Regions from separate parts of the Blastococcus sp. SYSU DS0619 genome, predicted to be linked through region 2. Evidence: riboswitches for the same ligand, from Rfam matches in the RefSeq annotation. Region 2 holds a riboswitch; the other holds the start of a gene.
What was found. A riboswitch is a leader RNA that binds a small molecule or an ion and turns the genes downstream of it on or off. The one in region 2 is predicted to bind thiamine pyrophosphate.
Positions count from the first base shown of each region.

Region 1: it holds a riboswitch for thiamine pyrophosphate, as region 2 does, so the genes downstream of both, ACI79T_RS16300 (purine-cytosine permease family protein) here and thiM (hydroxyethylthiazole kinase) in region 2, are expected to answer to the same signal.

Region 1 covers NZ_JBJHAM010000017.1:2,877-8,827, forward strand. Annotated here, with positions in the region: gene thiO (glycine oxidase ThiO) at 1-880, opposite strand, end outside; gene thiE (thiamine phosphate synthase) at 877-1,533, opposite strand; gene ACI79T_RS16300 (purine-cytosine permease family protein) at 1,530-2,882, opposite strand; TPP riboswitch at 2,873-2,984, opposite strand; gene ACI79T_RS16305 (thiaminase II/PqqC family protein) at 3,033-3,626, shown strand; gene ACI79T_RS16310 (TenA family protein) at 3,623-4,246, shown strand; gene ACI79T_RS16315 (Nramp family divalent metal transporter) at 4,263-5,552, opposite strand; gene ACI79T_RS16320 (Mut7-C RNAse domain-containing protein) at 5,650-5,951, opposite strand, start outside.
Region 2 covers NZ_JBJHAM010000006.1:80,707-86,657, forward strand. Annotated here, with positions in the region: gene ACI79T_RS10225 (Type 1 glutamine amidotransferase-like domain-containing protein) at 1-517, opposite strand, end outside; gene ACI79T_RS10230 (DUF3291 domain-containing protein) at 514-1,017, opposite strand; TPP riboswitch at 1,105-1,198, shown strand; gene thiM (hydroxyethylthiazole kinase) at 1,192-1,986, shown strand; gene thiE (thiamine phosphate synthase) at 1,986-2,648, shown strand; gene thiD (bifunctional hydroxymethylpyrimidine kinase/phosphomethylpyrimidine kinase) at 2,645-3,457, shown strand; gene ACI79T_RS10250 (thiaminase II/PqqC family protein) at 3,454-4,125, shown strand; gene ACI79T_RS10255 (flotillin family protein) at 4,137-5,672, opposite strand; gene ACI79T_RS10260 (hypothetical protein) at 5,669-5,951, opposite strand, start outside.

The sequences.
Region 1 (5,951 bases), on a different contig from region 2:
CGCCGGGGACGACGTCGATGGCGTCGTGCAGCAGTTCGTGCACGCCGCCGGCGGTGACGGTGGCGTCGAAGCCCCGGTCCTCGACGGTCGCCCCGACGATCAGCCGGTCACCGGCGTAGGGGACGAGGTAGACGTGTCGTCCACGGACGAGGGCGCGCACGGTGCCGTCGAGCAGCCCGGTGGCTCCCGCGAGCCGCAGGATCTGGCCCTTGACCGGGCGGACCGGCAGCGGTGGCACGCCGGGCAGCCCGCCGCTGCACGCACCGAGCGCGAGCACGACAGTCCCGGCGGAAAGCAGCTCGCCGTCGGTCAGTCGCAACCCCGCGGCGTGGCCGCCGTCGACGTGCACGCCGGCGACCCGCGCGCGCACCAGCCGGACGCCGGTGGCCTGCGCCGCGGCCAGCAGCGCCGCATGCAGCGCCCGGCCGTCCACCGAGTGGTCGCCGGGCACCAGCAGCCCGCCACGCACCCGCGGGGTGAGCGCCGGCTCCCGTCGCCGGGCGGCCCGCCCGGTCAGCCGTTCGGCCGCCAACCCCAGCTCCTGCTGGAAGGCGTGCAGCGCATCGAGCGCACGCATGTCGTCGTCGTCGAACCCGACGGCCAGGGTGCCGGCGGTGCGCAGCCCGACCGGGAGACCGCCGGCGCGCTCCACCTCGGCGGCGAAACCGGGCCAGGCCCGCAGCGAGGCGAGCGAGAGCCGCAGCAGCGACTCCTCGCCGTACCCCGCCTCGGTGACGGGGGCGAGCATTCCCGCGGCGGCCCAGGAGGCACCGGCGCCGGGGGCGTCGTCGACGACGGTGACGCTCAGCCCCCGCTGCGCCGCCCGCCAGGCCACCGACAGCCCGATGAGCCCGCCACCGGCGACGGCCACGTCGATCACGGCCGGTCGCCGGTGGAACCGGTCCGCGCACGGGCCGCGGCCAGCGCACGGAGCAGCTCGGTGGTCGCGGCGCCCGGATCGGGCGCGGCGGAGACCGCGCCCACCACGGCGACCCCGGCGGCGCCGGCGGCGACGAGGTCGGCGACGCGCTCGGCGGTGACCCCGCCGATGGCGATGACCGGGACGTCGACGGCCTCGGCGACGGCTCGGATGCCCGCCGGGCCCAGGGCGTCGGGCAGCCCCGTCTTGGTCGTCGTCGGCCAGGACGGGCCCACGCCCAGGTAGTCCGCCCCCTCGGCCACGAGCTGCCTGGCCCGCTCGGGATCCCGCGCGGTGCCGCCGATCAGGTGTCCCGGACCCGCGACCCGGCGGACCGCCGCGACCGGCAGGTCCGTGGCCCCCAGGTGGGTGCCGGCCGCGCCGACGGCGAGCGCGACGTCCACCCGGTCGTTGACCAGGCAGGTGACGCCGGCAGGAGCGCACAACGCCAGCACCTCGGCGGCGAAGTCGTACAGCACCCGGTCGGTGCAGTCCTTGGCCCGCACCTGGACGACGGGGGCGCCGGCGGCGACCGCGGCGGTCACCGCCACGAGGGCCGCGCGGCCGCCACGGGCGTCGGTGAGGACGTGCAGGCCGCCCAGGGGGCGGGTCACGCGGCCCCCGCCCCGCGGCGGTGCCGGACGACGCCGGGCGCGGTGACCACCAGCGTGAGGACCGCGGCCACGGCGAGGCTGATCAGGGAGGCCGACCACCCGTTGGCCGGGTCGATGCCCAGGTCGGCCTGCCGCTCGGTCCACCACGTCGTCCAGGCCGCACCCGGACCGGCGAAGAAGGTGGGCAGCGTCAGCTGGTACGCCACGAAGCCGGCCGCCCAGGGCAGCAACAGCGCCGGGCGGGCGCGCGCGGTGTCGGACACGTCCCACGCCCCCCGGGGCAGCAGGTAGTACGCGACCACGAAGACGCCGATGAGGGGGACGAACACGGCACCGATGAGGAAGAGGAACGGCTCGTAGGCGGCGAGGTCGAAGGCGAGGGCGAGGGTCGTGGCCACCACGCCGACGCCCACGGCGAGCACGCGGCGGTCGAGCCGGGCGACCACGTTCTGCGCCGACACCGCGGTCGAGTAGACGTTGGCGAACGCCTCGTCCACCTCCACCACCAGCAGCACCAGCACGGCGACCAGCCCGAGCGGGACGGCGAGCATCGCATCGATGACGTCGAGGCCGCCACGGCCGTAGGCGGCCAGCGCGATCACCCCGAGGCTGAACATGGCCACGGTCGCCAGGCCGTAGCCGGAGGCCGTCCCGACGAAGGCGGTCCGGCCGCGGCGGACGTGCCGGGTGTAGTCGGCCGCCAGCGGGAACCACGAGATCGGCAGCGCGATGACGATGTCGGTCGCCGTCCAGAAGGACGTCGCGCCGCCCTCGGTGACCGGCGGCAGCGGCTCGGACAGGACCTGGACGAAGAGGTAGCCGATCGCGGCGAGCGCCGCCCAGACGGCGTAGCGCGCGAGGACCCGCACCACGCCGAGGGGACGCAGCGCCATCAGGGTGGCGAAGGCGCCGGCGGCGAGCGCGAACGGCCAGCGCGGTGCGTCGAGGGCGCGGGCGGCGGCCTCGGCGATGATCAGGATCTCGAAGGCGGCCCAGCCGACGCACTGGACGAGGTTGAACCCGGTCGGCAGGAACGAGGTCCGCCGGCCCAGCAGACCGCGGAGCAGGACCATCGCCGGCACGCCCTCGCGGGCCCCGGCGGCGGCGCCCAGCCCGAGCAGCACGGAGCCGATCGCGGCGCCGACGACGATGGCGCCGATCGTGTGCCACAGCGGCCGGTCGGCGAGGACCACGAAGGTGGCCGCGACGGGCAGCAGCAGGCTGATGCCCAGGCTGGCCCAGAGGCCGGCGGTCTCCCGCAGGCCGAGGCTCCGCGGCGGCGGCTCGGACAGGGTGAGCGGTGCGTCCCCGGACGCACCGGAAGGGTGGACGGTGGCGGATGTGTTCACGAGACGCTCCCTACGCCGGCATTACCCGGTCAGGTTCCAGCGGTCGGCGGCGCGTCAGCCGCCCTCTCAGCCCGGTCGATCCGAGCTCCCGCATCACGGTCTGGGCCGTGACGCCGCCACCCTAGGCCCTCTCTCCTACAGTCGGCGCCCATGTGGGTCTCCGAGCTGCCCGTCCGCCATGCACAGGCCTGGGAACGGGCCACCCGGCATCCCTTCCTCGACGCCGTGCGGGACGGCACGATCGCGCCGTCGGCGTTCGACACGTGGCTGGTGCAGGACGCACGCTTCGTCGCCGACCTGCTGCGCTTCCAGGCGCGCCTGATCCCCCGGGCGCCCCGGCGGGCGCAGGAGGTGCTCGCCCGCGGCGCGCTGGCACTGGTCCAGGAACTGGACTGGTTCGAGGAGCAGGCCGCCACCCGGGGGCTGGATCTCTCCGCGCCCGCGCTCCCGGTCACCGCCGCCTACGCGGAGCTGCTGGAGCGGCTCGACGGCGCCGATGTCCGGGCCGCGCTGACCGCCTTGTGGACGATCGAGCGCACCTACCTCGATGCCTGGTCGGCGGCCCTGCCGGGCGCGCCGGCCTACCGCGACTTCGTCGAGCACTGGACCGGTCCCGACTTCGGCAGCTATGTGCGGAGCCTGGCCGCGGCGGCCGACGCCGCCGGCGGGGGCGACGAGGCCGTCTTCTGCGAGGTCGTCAGCGCGGAGATCGCGTTCTGGGACATGGCGGTGGCAGCAGGGTGACCCTGTCCCACGATCTCTGGACGGCCGAGACCGATCTCGCGACCGCGGCGCTGGAGCACCCCTTCGTGCAGGGCATCTCCGACGGCACGCTTCCGCGGGAGCGGTTCGCCGGGTACGTCGCTCAGGACGCCTTCTTCCTCGAGTCGTTCGCCCGGGCCTACGGCCTCGGGGTGGCGCACAGCCCCGACCGGGCGACCCTGGACGCCTTCGCCGACCTGCTCGCCGGCGTGCGCGAGGAGCTGCGCCTGCACGCCGGTTATGCGGACCGGTGGGGGATCGACCTGGCCGCCGTCGAGCCGTGGCCCGCCACGTCGGCGTACACGGACTTCCTGTTGGCCACGGCGTCCCTCGGTGGGGCGGGGCTCACCTGCGCCGCGATGACCCCGTGCATGCGGCTCTACGCGCACCTGGGGCAGTCGCTCGCCGCCGACCGCGCCCCGGCCGGCGAGTACGCCGAGTGGGTCGCCACCTACGCCGACCCGTCGTTCGAGCAGCTGGCGGCGACCCTGGAGAGCCTGCTCGACGCCGTGGCCACCGACGACCCGGCCGTGCGCACCGCCTATCGCCGGGCCATGCGGCTGGAACTGGGGTTCTTCGACGCGGCCTGGCGTACGACCTAGCGGGTCCTGGCGCCGGTCAGCCGAGCAGGCCGAGGAGCAGATGGGCGTTGAGCCCGATGATCAGCACGGCGATCACGCTGCCGGCGACCGTGGTGATCCGGCGGTTGACCCAGCCGGCCATCAGGTCGCGGCGGCTGGTCAGCCACAGCAGCGGGACCAGCGCGAACGGGATGCCGAAGGACAGCACCACCTGCGACCACACCAGGGCGGTGGTGGGGTCGCCGCCGAGCACGAGCACCGCCAGCGCCGGTGCGAGGGTGATCAGCCGGCGGGTGAGCACCGGGATGTGCTTGCGCAGGAACCCGGCCATGACCACCTGACCGGCGTGCGTGCCGACCGAGGACGAGGCGAACCCGGAGGCCAGCAGCGCGAGGGCGAAGGCCAGCGCCGCGCCGGTGCCCAGCTGGTCGCCCAGGCCGGCGTGCACGCCCTCGAGGGTGTCGGCGCCGCTGCCGCTGGTGAACAGCTGCGCGGCGATGATCAGCATCGCGGCGTTGACCAGCCCGGCCAGGCCCATCGCCAGCAGCACGTCCAGCCGCTGGGCCCGCAGCAGCCGCCGCCGTCCCTGGTGGGTGCGGCCGGCGGTGACCGTGTCGCCGTACCGGCCGGGCGTGAGCGCGGAGTGGACGTAGATGACGTGCGGCATGACCGTGGCGCCGAGGATGCCGGTGGCCAGCACGATGCTGTCGGCGCCCTCGAACGAGGGCACCATCCCGCTGGCCACGCCGCCCATGTCGACGCCGGCGCCGATCAGCGTGTAGCCGAAGCCCAGGCCGACGACCAGCAGCAGCCCGGTGATGACCCGCTCGAAGGGCCGGTGCCCGCGGGACTGGGCCGCCAGCAGGATGAAGGCGACGACCGCGGTGATCAGCCCACCGATCGGCAGCGGCACCCCGAACAGCAGGTTCAGGGCGACCGCGCCGCCGACGATCTCGGCGAGGTCCGTGGCGATGGCCACGGCCTCCGCCTGCAGCCAGAGCCCCCAGGTGACCGGCCGGGGGAGGCGCTCGCGGCAGAGCGTGGCCAGGTCGCGGCCGGTGGCCAGCCCCAGCTTCGCCGTCAGCGACTGGATCAGCATCGCCATGAGGTTGGCCGCGACGATGACCCACAGCAGCGTGTACCCGAACGCCGCGCCACCGGAGAAGTTGGTCGCGAAGTTGCCCGGGTCGACGTAGGCGACGGCGGCGACGAACGCCGGGCCCAGCATCGACCACAGCCGGCGCCGGCCCGGTGCGGGCGGCGCGGGGCGGGCGGGCGCCCCGAGCGTGGTCGGCAGGACGGCGGCCTCGGTCTTCGACAGGTACACGGGCGGCCTCCGGGCGGTCCAGGACTGGGCGGTCGCTCCTGTCCTGCCCGAGCGGGGTGTCACGCCGGGGCCGACCCGTGGCCCCCGGGGGCCAAGGTCAGCCTGGCCTTGCCCGCGCCTCGGCCCCGCGCACCAGGGCGTCGATGCGCCGGGCGTGCGCGCCGCGCCAGTACACCCGGCCGCAGGCGGTGCACCGCGCGAACTCGTCGTAGCTGCGCCGCGTGCCCGGCTCGAGCAGGTCGGCGACCTCGGCCTTCGGCACCGGCTGGACGCCGCCGCCGCAGGCGGGGCACCGGGTCAACGGCGCCAGGGCCGGCGCGAAGCGGTCCAGGACGTCGGCGAGCTGGGCCCCGGTGCCCGAGCCGCGGACGAGGGCCCCGTGCCGCACGGCCGCGCGCA
Region 2 (5,951 bases):
AGGGCGATCCCAGGTGCGGCATCACCAGGAAGTCCACCAGCCCCAGCCCCACCCGGTCCTCCGGGCGCGGCCGGGCCGACAGGCTGAGGTCCAGGTGCGGGCCGAGCACCATGCTGCCGGCGCTGATCCCGACGAGGACCCGCTCGACCAGCAGCGTTGGGAGCAGCCGGTCCAGGCCGGACCGCCGCAGCCAGTGCAGCAGGTGGGTGGTGTCGCCACCGGTGAGCACGAGGACGTCGGCGGCGGCCAGTCGCGGCTCCCAGACGTCGGTCCCCACGGCGGAGACGTCGACGATGTCCACCTCCGCGAAGCCGGCCTGCTGCAGCAGGACGTAGTCGTTGATGAGCCAGCCCTTGTCACCGGGGACGACGTTCGCGGCGGTGGGGACGACGGCCGCGCGCAGCCCCGCGGCCGTGCGGCCCGCCAGCTCTTCCACCGCGCGGACCAGCGAGGGGTCGCACAGTCCGCCGGAGGTCAGCAGCAGCCGCATCGACCCGTCGGCCGGGGCTGCGCTCACGCGGGGCAGAGCCAGTCGTCCGCGGCGGGCGCCGGCACCTCGTCGAGCGGTGGGAAGTGGGTGCGGAAGGTGAACGCCTCCGGCGTGGGCCCGTGGGCGCGCAGGTGGCGGACCCGCGCCTCGGCGTCGTCGGTGGTGGGCAGCGTGCCGGCCGGGACCCACCACAGGGCGGTCGTCGCCTCCGCCGCGCGGGCGAACCACTCGCGGCGCCGCCGCATGATCTGCACGTGCCGCCCGGCGAACACGTAGCCGGCCAGCGACTCGACGTCCCGCCAGACGGTGAGGTTCACGACCACGCCGTGGCTGCCCGCGGCGTCCCAGCCGAAGGCCTGCACCGACGTGGCGTTGCCGTCCTCGGTCTGCAGCCGCCAGATGAACCCGGGAGCCCGGTCGGCCTCGGCGTTCACCTCGTCCAGGGCGGCCATGAAGTCGGCGAGCACCGGGCTGTCCAGCGGCGCGAGCAGCCGGGAGACGTTCACCTGCGCGAGATGGTGATCCACGCGCCGGAACCTAGGGCACCGGGGCCGCGGCAGGCCAGCGCCCACCTCCCCCGTGACGCCGGGCGCGGGCTGGGTTAGGTTCGGGGCGTACGTGGCACGGGGTGTCCCGCCCGGGACTGAGATCACACCCGTCGAACCTGCTCCAGTTCGCACTGGCGAAGGGATGTCACCGGCGTGGAAGCCATCGACCTGCGCGCTGCCCGGACGGCGCTGACCGAGCACGCACCTCTGGTGCACTGCCTGACCAACACGGTCGTGCAGACGTTCACCGCCAACACCCTGCTCGCGGTGGGCGCCGCCCCGGCGATGGTGGACGCGCCGGAGGAGGCCGGCGACTTCGCCGCCGTCGCCTCCGCCGTCCTGATCAACGTCGGGACGGTGCACGAGCGCACCGCCGGGGCCATGCGGCTGGCCGCCGCCTCGGCCCGCGCGGCGGGCACGCCGTGGGTGCTCGACCCGGTGGCCGTCGGTGGCCTGGCGTACCGCACCCGGCTGGCCGCCGAGCTGGTCGAGCTGTCGCCCGCCGTCGTCCGGGGCAACGCCTCGGAGGTCATGGCCCTGGCCGGCGCCGGTGCCGGTGGGCGCGGGGTGGACAGCACCGCCGAGGCCGACGACGCGGCGACCGCGGCCGGCGAGCTGGCGGCGCGCACCGGCGGCGTCGTGGCGGTGAGCGGCGAGGTCGACCTGCTCACCGACGGCGCCCGGACCGTGCGGGTCGGCGGTGGCTCCCCCCTGCTGACCCGCACCACCGGTGCCGGGTGCGCACTGGGCGCCCTGGTCGCCGCCTACGTCGCCGCGACCCGCGACGCGCTGACCGGTGCCGTGGCGGCCCACGCCCACGTCGCCCTCGCCGCCGAGCAGGCCGCCCGCACCGCCGCCGGACCGGGCACCTTCGCCGCCGCCTGGCTCGACGCGCTGGACTCGGTGGCCCCGGAGGACCTCGCCCGCGCCGACGTCCGGGCCGCCTGATGGGGCGCCCGTTCGATCCCACGCTCTACCTGGTCACCGACACCCGGCTGTGCCTGCCACGACCGGTGGCCGACGTGGTGCGTGCGGCCGTCGCCGGCGGGGTCACCGCCGTCCAGGTGCGCGACAAGCACGCCGCGCGCCGGGAGCTGCTGGCGCTGACCCGTGCGGTGCGCGACACCCTGGCCGACCGGCCGGACGTGCCGGTGATCGTCAACGACGCCGTGGACGTCGCGCTGCTCGCCGGCGCCGACGGCGTGCACGTGGGCCAGGATGACCTGCCGGCGGCCGAGGTGCGGCTGCTCATCGGGCGGGACCGGCTGCTCGGCCTGTCCGTCGAGAGCGCCGCGGACCTGACCGCGGCCCTGCGCCTGCCACCGGGCACCGTGGACCTGGTCGGGCTCAGCCCCGTGTGGGCGACGCCCACCAAGCCCGAGGCGGGGCCCGGGCTGGGGCTGGACTCCGTCCGGGAGCTGGCCACCAGGGCCCGCGCCGGCGGGCTGCGCACCGTGGCCATCGGCGGCATCGACGCCGGCCGGGCGGCCGCGGTGGTGGCCACCGGGGTGGACGGCATCTGCGTGGTGTCCGACATCTGCGCGGCAGCCGACCCGCAGGCGGCCGCCGCCCGGCTCCGGGCGGCACTGGCCCCGGCGCGTGCGTCGTGACCCCCACCGCCCTCACCGTGGCCGGGAGCGACCCCAGCGGGGGCGCAGGGATCCAGGCCGACCTGAAGACGTTCAGCGCCCTCGGCGCCTACGGCACCGCCGTCCTCACCGCGCTCACCGCGCAGAACACGCACGGGGTCACCGGCGTCCACCCGGTCCCGGCCGGGTTCGTGGGCGAGCAGCTGCGCACGCTCCTCGACGACGTCGAGGTGCACGCCACCAAGCTCGGCATGCTGGGCAGCGCCGCCGTGGTCCGCGAGGTGGCGGCGGTGCTGGCCGAACGCCGCCCGGGCCCGGTGATCTGCGACCCGGTGATGGTCGCGACGAGCGGCGACCGGCTGATCGACGACGACGCGGTCGCCGCCGTCCGGACGGACCTGCTGCCGGTGGCCGACCTGGTGACGCCCAACGTCCCCGAGGCGGCCGCGCTGCTGGGGACCGCACCGGCCGGCGACGTCGACGGGATGCGCACGCAGGCCCGGGCGCTGCTGGGGCTCGGCCCCGGCGCCGTGCTGCTCAAGGGCGGCCACCTCGGGGGCGAGGAGAGCGTGGACGTGCTCGCCACGGCCGCCGGGACGACCGTGACCCGCCGGCCCCGGGTGCGCACGGCGGCCACGCACGGCACCGGCTGCACCCTCTCCTCGGCGATCGCCGCGCTGGCCGCGCGGACCGGTGGTCCACCCGACTGGGCGCCGCTGGTCGAGGGAGCGCGCGACTACCTGCACCGGGCGCTCACCGAGGGCAGCGCGCTGAGCATCGGTTCCGGGAACGGTCCGGTGCACCACTTCGCCGGGATCTGGCCGGCGTGAGCGGGTTCAGCGACCGGGCCTGGGCGGCGACCGCGGAGGTCCGCCGCGCGATCGACGAGCTGCCCTTCCTGGCCGAGCTCGGCGCCGGAACGCTCGCTGCCGGGTCGTTCCGCCACTACCTGGAGCAGGACACCCTCTACCTCGGCGGCTACGCCCGTGCGCTCGCCCTGCTGGCCGCCCGCGCCCCCGACCCGGCCGCGGCCGCATTCTGGGCCGGCTCGGCGCAGAACTGCGCCGTCGTGGAGACCCAGCTGCACGCCGACCTGCTGGCCTCCGAGCTGCTCGGGCCGGCGCCCGCCCCGCCGACCCCGTCGCCCACCTGCCTGGGCTACACCTCCTACCTGGTGGCGACGGCGGCCACCGCTCCCTACGCCGTCGCCGCGGCCGCCGTGCTGCCCTGCTACTGGATCTACGCCGACGTCGGAGCGCGCCTGGCTCCGCAGGCACGGGCCGCGGCGGAGCACCCGTACCGCCGGTGGGTGGCCGCCTACGACGCCGAGCCGTTCCAGGTGGCGACGGCGCAGGCGCGCCGGCTGACCGACGCCGCGGCCCGGTCGTCGCCCGCCGACGAACCGGCGATGCTGACCGCGTTCGCCGTCGCGACGCGCTACGAGCTGGAGTTCTGGCGCTCCGCCCACGCCCGCGAGAGCTGGGCCGTCCTGATCTGACGCCGCTGCCCTCAGCCACCCGACCCGTTCCGCGCAGCGCCGTCGCCGTCGGCGGTGATCGGCACGCGGGTGACGGCGTCGGTCCCGCCCGCCCCGCTGAGCCGGCGCAGCAGCGCCGCCACGTCGATGCCGGTGAGGTCTCCGGACAGCTGCAGACCCTGCGCCACGTTGGCGGCGACCGACTTGCCCAGGGCGCCCGCGCCGTCGGCGGAGATGACCGTCATCTTGTCGACGGCCGACAGCGGTGCCGAGGCGGCGCCGACCACGTCCGGTAGCACCTTGACCAGCATCTCGAGGACCGCGGCCTCGCCGTACTTGGCGAAGGCGTCCGAGCGGGCGTCCAGCGCCTCGGCCTCGGCCTGCCCGCGGGCCAGGATGGCGGCGGCCTCCGCGGCGCCCTCCCGCTCGACGGCGTCGGCGATCGCCTGCCGCCGCTGCTTCTCCGCCTCGCCCCGCTTGGCGCCCTCGATCGCCTCGGCCTCGGCCAGGGCGGAGCGGCGGGCCCGCTCACCCTCACCGGAGAGCCGGGCCTGCTCGGCGGCGGCCTGGGCGGCGGCGATGGTCGCCTGCCGCTGCGCCTCGGCCGTGAGGATCGCGGAGTTCTTGCGGCCCTCGGCCTCCTGCTCCACCTTGTACCGCTCGGCGTCGGCGGGGCGGCGGACCTGGGTGTCCAGCTGCCGCTCGGTGAGCGCCGCCGTCCGCTCGGCCACCTTCTCCTGCTCCATGAGGATCGCCTGGTCCTGTGCGGCCTGGGCGAGCGGCCCGGACGCCGCGGCCCGCGCCCTCGCCGCGTCTGTCTCCGCGGTGATCTCGGCCTGCTTGAGCGCCAGCTGTCGTTGGGCGATGGCGATCGCCTCGTCGGCCAGCAGCTGCTCCTGCTGTGCGGCCTGCCGGGCGCGGGCCTCGGCGATGCTCGCCTCCTTGAGCACCCGGGCGGCCTCGGGTCGGCCCAGGTCGGCCAGGTACGAGCCCTCGGCCTGGATGTCCTGCAGCTGGAAGGTGTCCAGCACCAGGCCCTGCCCGGTGAGCGAGGACTCGGCCTCCTCGGCGACGGCGGAGGCGAACGCCGCACGGTCGCGGATGATCTCCTCGATCGTCAGCCGGCCGACGATCGAGCGCAGCGCTCCGGCGAGCACCTCCGAGGTAAAGGTGTCGATGCCCTGCTGCTGGTTGAGGAAGCGCTGCGCCGCGGCCCGGATCGAGCTCTCCGTGCCGCCCACCTTCACGATCGCGACGCCCTCCAGGTCGCACTTCACGCCCTGCTTGCTGACCGCGCCGCGGATGCCGACCGGGATGCGGCGGCTGGAGAGGTCCATCGTGTGCAGCTTCTGCACGACGGGGAGCACGAAGACGCTGGCGCCCATGACGACCTTCTGACCCGAGCTGTCCCGCGACACCACACCGGCGGAGTCGGTCACCTGCCGGCCCTGGCGGCCGGTGACGAGGAACGCCTGGTTGGGCCCCGCGACCTTGATCCGGGACAGCACCAGCAGGACCAGCAGGATGATCAGCGCGGCGATGCCGCCGATCGCGTAGAGCAGCGTCACGGGTGGTTGCCTCCGGGTTCGGGCAGGGCATCGGGTGCGGTGGACACGACGTGGACGGCGGTCTCGCTGAGCGCCTCGGTCGCGTAGACGGGGGTGCCGGCCGGTAGCGGCGCATCGCTGCGGGCGGCGAACTTCAGCGACTGCCCGGCGATCGTCAGCCGCACCTCGCCGAACCCGTCCACGGGCACCGAGGAGACGACGACCCCCTGCGCGCCGGCGAGGTGGTGGCGGGTCAGCGTCTCCTGGGTCGGCATGTCCTTCAGCGCCCGGGAGAGGCGG